2 regions of the Microbacterium deferens genome follow, and region 2 is predicted to be linked to the other one. Evidence: riboswitches for the same ligand, from Rfam matches in the RefSeq annotation. Region 2 holds a riboswitch; the other holds the start of a gene.
What was found. A riboswitch is a leader RNA that binds a small molecule or an ion and turns the genes downstream of it on or off. The one in region 2 is predicted to bind thiamine pyrophosphate.
Positions count from the first base shown of each region.

Region 1 (4,375 bases), on a different contig from region 2:
CGGCCAGAGCCGCAACCACAGGTCGCGGATCGGCAGACGCGCGAAAGGGAGGAGCACCAGGGTCGCGACCAGCGTGACCCCCGCCGAGACGGGGTCGATCGAGGCGAGCAGCGCGCCGGTGAGCACGAGTGTCGCGGCGAGCTTCGCCACGGGATTGAGGCGGGCGAGCGGTCCGTCCGCAGGACCGAGCGTCGTCAGACTCATGAGCGCCCCACCTCGAGCTCGGCGTCGGCGAGCGCGGCCACGAGCTCCCGGTCGTGGGTGACGAAGGCCACGGCCGTTCCGTCGGCGCGGAGGCCATCGAGCAGGCCCGCGATCTCGCGCCACGTGCGGGCATCCTGCCCGAACGTGGGCTCGTCGAGCACGAGCACGCGCGGGGCGGTGGCGATCGCCGCAGCCACGGTGAGGCGTCGCTTCTCACCGCCGGAGAGCGTGAACGGATTGACGTCGGCGAGCCGGGTCAACCGCAACCGCTCGAGCAACTCCTCCACCGTGCGCGCGATCTCGTCGGGATCGCGCCCGAGCGCACGCAGACCGACGGCGAGTTCATCGCGCACGCGGGTGGTGAGCAACTGATGCTCGGGCTCCTGGAACACCATGCCGATGCGCGTCAGCAGCTCGCGGGATCGCCAGCGCGAGGGCGTCGCCGTCAGCTCGCCCGCGAGCGCCGCTGTCGCGGCCAGGGCGCCGCCGGCCGGCGCGAGCAGACCCGCGACGGTCAGCGCCAGGGTGGACTTGCCCGCTCCATTGGGTCCGGTGACGGCGAGCGCTCGTCCGGCGGCGAGGTCGACCGAGATGCCGGATGCGACGACCGACGCCGCGCGCGCGGCGAACGCCCGACGACCCACCGACAGGTCGGATGCGGTCAGCAGGGTCTCGGATGCGGCGGACCTCGGCCGCCGATCGATCTCGACCGGGATGCCCGGTACCCACACGCCCGCTTCGGTCAGCGATCGGCCGTGCGCGGCGAAGACGGCACCGGGCGGGCCGTCGGCGACCACCCCGCCGCCGTCTCCGCCCTCGAGCACGATCACCCGGTCGACCGCGTCGGCCCACAGGGCGACTCGATGCTCGACGACGATGAGGGTCGCGCCGGTCGCCCGTGCCGCCGCCATGACGGCGTCGCGCACGAGCTCGGCGCCTTCGGGGTCGATGTTCGCCGTCGGCTCGTCGAAGAGCATGAGGCCGGGTCGCATCGCCAGGATCCCGGCCACGGCGAGGCGCTGCTTCTGCCCGCCGGACAGCCGGGACGTCGGGTGGTCGCGGCCGATTCCGAGACCCACGGCCTCGAGCGCGGCATCCACCCTCGACCAGATCTCCTCGCGTGCAACGCCGAGGTTCTCGCAGGCGAAGGCGACGTCGTCACCCGCCCGCGCGAGCACGACCTGAGCGTCGGGGTCTTGGAGCACCAGTCCCGCGCGACCGCGTGCGGCGGAGGGACCTGCACCGTCGAGCGTCAGCTCGCCGGTGCTCTCCCCGTCGTCGAGGTCGCCGAGCACGCCCGCGAGGCCCCGCAGCAGCGTGCTCTTGCCCGAGCCGCTCGCCCCGAGGAGCAGCACGCGCTCACCCGGGGCGATGTCGAGATCGAGCTCGCGCACGGCCCAGCGCCGGCGGCCGGCGTGACGCCACCCCCAGGAGCGGGCGTGGACGGCGGCAGGCGCCGATCTCACGCGGCGTCGGCTGCGGTGGTCTCGCGGGAGCGGTAGGCGCGGCCGGACGCGAAGCGGTCGAGCGCACCGGTCGCGGCGAGCGCCCGGGCCAGCACCCACGACACGAGACCGGCGATCACCACGCCGGAGACGATCGCCGAGACGAAGTAGACCGCCCGGGCCTCGAAGGCGAGCGCGGCGACCGAGGAGAACGTCGTGTCGAGCAGCGCCACGGCGAGACCGGCGAGGGCGCCCGAGAGCAGGGCGACGCCGATGCGCCAGTTGGCGTAGGCGAACAGGGCGAACGCGAGCTCGGCGCCAAGGCCCTGCACCACGCCCCAGATCAGGGTCGTGAAGCCCCACTGGGTGCCGATCGCCATGGAGACGACGGCGGCCACGATCTCGGTGTAGAGCGCGGCACCCGGCTTGCGGATGATCAGACCGCCGAGCACGCCGGCGAAGAGCCAGCCTCCGGCGAGGAGCCCCGACAGGCCGGGCGTGAACGCCAGCGCGGTGTCGAGCACCGGCCAGGCCTGGCCCCACAGCCAGAAGACCAGCCCGGCGGCGACACCGATGACGCTGGCCACGACGATGTCGACGACGCGCCACGAATAGCGGTGAGTCCCGGTGGATGGGGACGCGGAAGTGTGCATTCTCTCTCCTCCCTGCGCTGGCATGACCCAGATCAGGTTCGACGGTCGAAGCGTGGATCGCTTCCTCTCAGCCCGGCTCACCGGACTCCCGTGGTTCCAGGCGAGTATAGACCCGCCCGCGAGGTACGTTAGGCGCATGGGACCCGACGCCACCGCGCCGCCGTCGCGGCGTGCGTTGCGCACGAGCGCCACCGCGCCGCATCCGATCGTCGACGACGCCACGCAGACGCCCGTCGAGGCTGCCGGCGACGCCCCGCAGGCCGATCCTTCCGAGCCCGTGCTCGATGACGCGCCCGCCGAGGTCGTCGCGGCGCAGTCCTCCCGCTATCCCGCGCTGACCTGGGTCGACGAGAGCCGTGTCTCGTCGACCGCCGCCCCGGCCTCTCTCGCGGTCGACGCGGCGCCCGTGGCGACGGGCACCGACCTGCTCGCCGGCGCACCCCGACGTTCGATCTTCCGCCCCGGGGTGCTCGCGCCCGTCTTCGTGATCCTCGCCGTGACCGGCGCCTACGTCGCCACGACCCTGCTCTGGCCGCTCTACGCGGTCGCGCCGCAGATCGAGGCGGTCGCCGTGCAGCCGGTCGCCGCCGCCGCCGCGACCCCCGCGTGGCCGACCGAGGGTGGAGCCGCGATCACCGTCGCCGGAGCCGGGGGGATCCTCTCGTCGTCGTCGGAGGCCGAGTCGATCGCGAGCATCACCAAGGTCGTCACCGCGCTCGTCGTTCTCGACGAGATGCCGCTGGCCGCCGGCGAGGCCGGGCCTGATTTCGCGTTCACCGCGGCCGACCGCCGGCAGTACTGGGCCGACCGCGCCGCCGGCGAGTCGGCGCTCGACGTGCCGGTCGGCGGAACGCTGAGCGAGTATCAGATGCTCGAGGGTCTGCTGGTGGGTTCGGCGAACAACTACGCCGACCGCCTCGCGGGCAACCTCTACCCCTCCGACGCGGTCTTCGCGAGTGCGGCGCGATCGTGGCTCACGACCCACGGCATCTCGGGCATCACGATCGAAGACCCCTCGGGCATCGTCGCGGGCAACGCCGCCACCCCCGAGTCGCTCATCCCCCTCGCGATCAAGGCCCTCGAGAACCCCGTCATCGCCGAGATCGTCGCCAAGCCCGAGGTCGACCTGCCCGGCGCCGGCCGCGTCGAGAACACGAACGACCTGTTGGACGACCCGGGTGTGGTCGGGCTCAAGACCGGCACGCTCGACGCGTACAACCTGCTCGCCGCGAAAGACATCGCGATCGGCGACACCACCGTGCGCGTCTTCGGCTCGGTGCTCGGCCAGCCCGACCGGGCGACGCGGGATGCGGCGATGCGCAGCCTCTTCGCGCAGATCGAGACGGAGTTGCAGCCCGAGCCCTCGGTGCCCGCGGGCACCCGCGTCGGCACGATCGAGACGGCGTGGGGCGAGTCGGTCGACGTGGTGACCGCCGATGACGCGACCGTCGTGCTCTGGAACGGCGGCGCGGCCACCCCGGCCACCGATTTCTCGCTCGGCGACGCCGTCGACGAGGGCGCCGCCGTGGGGACGCTCGTGGTGACCGGCCCGCTCGACGCGGACTCCGTCGAGGTGCGCCTCTCCGGAGACATCGAACCCCCGTCGCCCTGGTGGCGTCTCACCCACCCGCTCGAGCTGCTCGGCCTCAGCGGCTGACGCGGGTTCCCGCCGGCATCGCGTCCAAAACGCAGGACGAACAGCCCCTCCGGGGACGCCAACGGGCCCCCGCCCGCCGTTGCTCCTGCGTTCCGTGCGGCTCAGACGTGTCGCACGCGCTGCTGCAGTCGGGTGCGGATGTCGAACAGCTCGGTGCCGCCGATATCGCGGGCGCCGGTGACGCCCTGCCGCAGCAGGGTCGACAGACCCGACTGCGACACCACGGCGACGGGCACGCCGCGCACCTTGCCGAGGTCGGTGACCGCGCCGAGCACGTCACCGTCGGGGAGCACCACGATCGCGCCGCTGAAGCGCACTCCGGCCCCGCGCGCGATCACGCGCTGCCGCGAGACGAGCTCGGTCACGGGGGCACCGGAGACGTGGGCGCCGACGATCTCGCCGCGACGGAAGCCGAT
Region 1 covers NZ_JBEUWT010000001.1:1,554,829-1,559,203, forward strand. Annotated here, with positions in the region: gene ABTU82_RS07315 (energy-coupling factor transporter transmembrane component T family protein) at 1-204, opposite strand, end outside; gene ABTU82_RS07320 (ABC transporter ATP-binding protein) at 201-1,670, opposite strand; gene ABTU82_RS07325 (ECF transporter S component) at 1,667-2,302, opposite strand; TPP riboswitch at 2,295-2,404, opposite strand; gene ABTU82_RS07330 (D-alanyl-D-alanine carboxypeptidase family protein) at 2,439-3,959, shown strand; gene ABTU82_RS07335 (DnaJ domain-containing protein) at 4,061-4,375, opposite strand, start outside.
Region 1: linked by a shared signal. The riboswitch ahead of ABTU82_RS07325 (ECF transporter S component) and the one ahead of thiM (hydroxyethylthiazole kinase) in region 2 are both predicted to bind thiamine pyrophosphate.

Region 2 (4,375 bases):
TGTCGAGCCTCTTCTCCGGACCCATCGGGCGGGTGCGGCGCCAGGGGCTGGGCATCGAACGCGCGATCTACGTCTACGGCGGCGCCATGGCGCTCTTCGGCCTCGTGCTGCTCGCCGCCGCTCTGGGGTGGCCGGCGCCCGCGATCGTCGACGAGTCCTCGCCGAATCCGGCCGCGATCGCGCTGGCGACCGTGGCACTCGCGATCGCCGGTGGGGCCGACAACGTCAGCGCGATCTATCGCTCGACGATGATGCAGTCCGCCGTCCCCGACGCGATCCGCGGACGCCTCCAGGGCATCTTCATCGTCGTCGTGGCCGGCGGCCCGCGCCTCGGCGCGCTCTACGCCGGCACTCTCGCGACCTTCACCGCGCTGTGGTTCCCGCCGTTGATCGGCGGCATGATCGTCATCGCGCTGGTCGGCCTGCTCGTGCGACTCAACCCGCGCTTCCGCTCCTACGACGCCGACCACCCCGAACCGTAGGGCGAGCGACAGCGATCGGCGGAAAACGGACGACGCAGTCCGACCGGGCTCGCCGCGCTCGGGCCGCGGTCTAGAGTCGGCGGGTGCCCTCGCCCTCAGCCGCTCCCTCGCAGACCTCCGTCGCCGTGCAGTTCGCCCTGACCGGCATCGTCTGGGGGTCGAGCTTCCTGTTCATGAAGGTCGCCCTGACGGGCCTGGCCCCGGGGCAGGTCGCGTGGGGCCGCCTCGTACTCGGAGCCCTCACCCTCGGTGCGTTCATGCTCCTGCGGCGCGAGAGCCTCCCCCGCCGCCCGATCATCTGGTTGCACCTCGCCGTGGTCGGTGTCGTCTTCTGCGTGCTGCCCTTCCTGCTCTTCTCCTGGGCGCAGCAGCACGTCACATCGGGGCTCGCGAGCATCTACAACGCCACCACGCCGATCATGACGGCGGTGATGGCCTGGGCGGTCTTCCGCGTCGAGAGCCTCAAACCCGTGCAGATCACCGGCATCGTGCTCGGGATCCTCGGGGTGCTCGTCATCGTCGGTCCGTGGCAGGGGCTCGATCTCGACCAGAGCCTCGTCGCCCAGTTCGCGATCCTCGGGGCGACCGCCTGCTACGGCGTCGGCCTCGCGTACATGCGTCGCTTCCTCGCGAACAGCGGGCTCTCACCCCTCAGCTTCGCCTTCACCTACATCGCGCTCGCCGCGACGGTCATGCTGGTACTCACTCCCGTCATCGCCGTGGGTCCGGTCGAGTGGAGCCCGTGGGTCATCGCCAGCATGCTCATGCTCGGTTGCCTCGGCACGGGAGTCGCCTACATCTGGAACCAGAACGCCCTGCGCGCCTGGGGACCCACGCGCGCCTCCACGGTGACGTACATCACCCCCGTCGTCGGGGTGGTGCTCGGAATGGTCGTGCTCGGCGAACCGCTCGCGTGGAACGAGCCGGTGGGGGCGCTCATCGTCTTCCTCGGCATCCTCCTCGCCCAGGACCGCCTGCGTCGGCGACGGCCTGCGCTCGCCTGACCGGGCACGCGAAAGGGGCGGATGCTGACAGCATCCGCCCCTTCGCCGTGCAGAGTCTTACGCCTGGAGCGCACCCTGGAGGTCGAGCTCGATCGTGACGTCCTTGCCGACGAGGACCCCACCGGTCTCGAGGGCGGTGTTCCACGTCAGACCGAAGTCCTCGCGGTTGATGACCGTCTTGGCGGTGGCGCCGGCCTTGTAGTTGCCCCACGGGTCGGTGCCGAAGCCGCCGAACTCGAACGAGAACGTGACGGGCTTGGTGGTGCCCTTGATGGTGAGGTCGCCGTCGACGAGCATGTCGCCGTCCTCGACGCGCACGCCGGTGGAGCGGAACTCCATCGTCGGGAAGTTCTCGGCGTCGAAGAAGTCGGCCGAACGGAGGTGGCCGTCGCGGCCCTCATCCTTCGTGTCGATCGATGCGACGTCGACGGTGGCCTCGACCGTCGACTCGAGGGGGTTCTCGGTGGTGACGAACGTGCCGCTCTTCACACCGAAGGCGCCGCGCACCTTCGAGATCATCATGTGGCGGACGCTGAAGGTGACCTCGCTGTGCGCGGGGTCGAGAGCCCAGGTGCCCGCCTTGTAGCCGGGGACGTCGAGCGTGGTGGTGTCGGTCATGGTTCTCCTCGAGTGGTGGGGGTGCCGGTTCGATCGGCTCCTGTCGACTGAACCGCGGCAGTGTCGAATGTATTCCACCGAATATAGAAATGACGAAACCCGGGCCGCCGAAGCGCGCCCGGGTCTCGTGATGAACCGGTGTCAGCCGACCTTGAGCAGGTCGATGATGAAGATCAGGGTCTTGCCGCCGAGGAAGTGTCCGCCGGCGGGGCCATAGGCGAGGTGCGGCGGGATGACGAGTTCACGGCGTCCGCCGACCTTCATGCCCGGGATGCCGTCCTGCCATCCCTGGATGAGGCCGCGGAGCGGGAACTGGATGCTCTCCCCGCGTCCCCACGACGAATCGAATTCTTCACCGGTGTCGTACTCGACGCCGAGGTAGTGCACCGTCACGGTGTCGCCGGGCTTCGCCTCGTCGCCGTCGCCCACGGTGATGTCGCGGATGACGAGGTCGGTGGGCGCCGGGCCCTGGGGGGCGTCGATCTCGGGCTTTGTCGCATCAGTCATGCGTCCATCCAAGCACGATCGGAGTCCGTCCGACTGCCCTTGACACCACTCAGCGCCCGGTGCCGCGGCGATGCCTGCGTGACTCCCGAGCGCTGAGTTGGTCTGAAACCAGGATGCTCCGAGCCTCCGGCCCTGTCAAGACCCGGCCGCGCGCACGCCCCGCATCGACGATCCCGCGCACCGCGTCGCATGTGCAACGATGGGTCCACTGGCACGGGGTGCCCCTCACGACGAGGGGCTGAGATCACACCCGGAGAACCTGCTCTAGTTCGTACTAGCGAAGGGATGTCGAGCGTGACGATCACGCCTGCACTTCTGCAATCCGTCCGAGACGCCGTCGGAGAGGTGCGCTCCGCCGCGCCCCTCGTCCAGTGCGTCACCAACAGCGTGGTGGTCAATTTCACCGCCAACGCCCTGCTCGCCATCGGCGCGTCACCCGCGATGGTCGACATCCCCGAGGAGTCGGGGGTGTTCGCCTCCGTGGCCGACGCCGTGCTCATCAACCTCGGGACGCCGAATGCCGAGCAACGGGCGGCCTCCGTCGAGGCCGTCGGTGCCGCCTGCGCCGGCGGCACGCCCTGGGTTCTCGATCCCGTGGCCGTGGGCGCACTGCCCGTGCGCACCGCTCTGGCCCACCGCCTGCTCGAAGAGCGACCGTCGATCGTGCGCGGCAACCCGTCCGAGATCCTCGCGCTGGCGAGCGCGGGTGCCGGCGGCCGCGGCGTCGACAGCGCCGACGGCGTGGACGATGCGCTCGAGGGCGCGCTCTCGCTCGCGCGATCCACCGGGGCGGTCGTCGCCGTCTCCGGGGCGGTCGATCTCCTCACCGACGGCGAGCGGGTCGTCCGCATCGCCAACGGTGATCCGCTGCTCACCCGGATCACCGGCGGCGGATGCGCTCTCGGCGCGGTGCTCGCCGCCTTCGCCGGTGCGCACGCCGACCGCTTCGAAGCCTCCGTCGCCGCCGTCGCCGCCTACACGGTCGCCGCCGAGCTCGCGGCGCCCGGAGCCGACGGGCCGGGGTCTTTCGCCGTGAGGTTCATCGACGCCCTCGCCTCGCTCGACGGCGCGACCGTCGCCGAGCGGGTGGTTCTCTCATGAGTGTCGACCTTGCGCTGTACCTCGTCACCGACGCCGTCATCGCGACCCGCGCCGGGCACCGGTTGCCCGATCTCGTGGCCGCCGCGGTCGCCGGCGGGGTGACGGCCGTCCAGGTGCGCGAGAAGCACGCCCCCGCGCGCGCGTTCCTCGACACCGTCCTCGCGGTGGCCGCCGCCACTCCCCCTCACGTGCCGGTCATCGTGAACGACCGGGTCGACGTCTACCTAGCCGCGCGCGCGGCCGGCGCTGCCGTGTCGGGCGTCCACCTCGGGCAGTCGGATCTCCCGGCGTCGATCGCACGCACGCTCATCGGCCCCGAGGGCATCATCGGCGTGAGCGTGTCGACGGACGCCGAGATGCGCGAAGCCTCAGCCCACGCCGACTACCTCGGAATCGGACCGTTCCGTGCGACGAGCACCAAGCCGGATGCAGCGCACCCCCTCGGCGCGGGTGCGACCGGCCGCCTAGCCGATGTGAGCACCCTGCCGGTGGTCGCTATCGGCGGCATCACCGCGACGGACGCCGCGGTGCTGCGGGCGGCGGGTGTCAGCGGCATCGCCGTCGTGTCGGCGATCTGCGGCGCAGCCGACCCCTCCGCCGCCGCCGTAGCCCTGCGGTCGGCCTGGGAGGCCGGCCGATGAGCGCCGGCGTCCCCCGGGTGCT
Region 2 covers NZ_JBEUWT010000004.1:75,408-79,782, forward strand. Annotated here, with positions in the region: gene ABTU82_RS14155 (MFS transporter) at 1-482, shown strand, start outside; gene ABTU82_RS14160 (DMT family transporter) at 566-1,486, shown strand; gene ABTU82_RS14165 (YceI family protein) at 1,544-2,104, opposite strand; gene ABTU82_RS14170 (FKBP-type peptidyl-prolyl cis-trans isomerase) at 2,246-2,611, opposite strand; TPP riboswitch at 2,816-2,914, shown strand; gene thiM (hydroxyethylthiazole kinase) at 2,897-3,712, shown strand; gene thiE (thiamine phosphate synthase) at 3,709-4,353, shown strand; gene ABTU82_RS14185 (bifunctional hydroxymethylpyrimidine kinase/phosphomethylpyrimidine kinase) at 4,350-4,375, shown strand, end outside.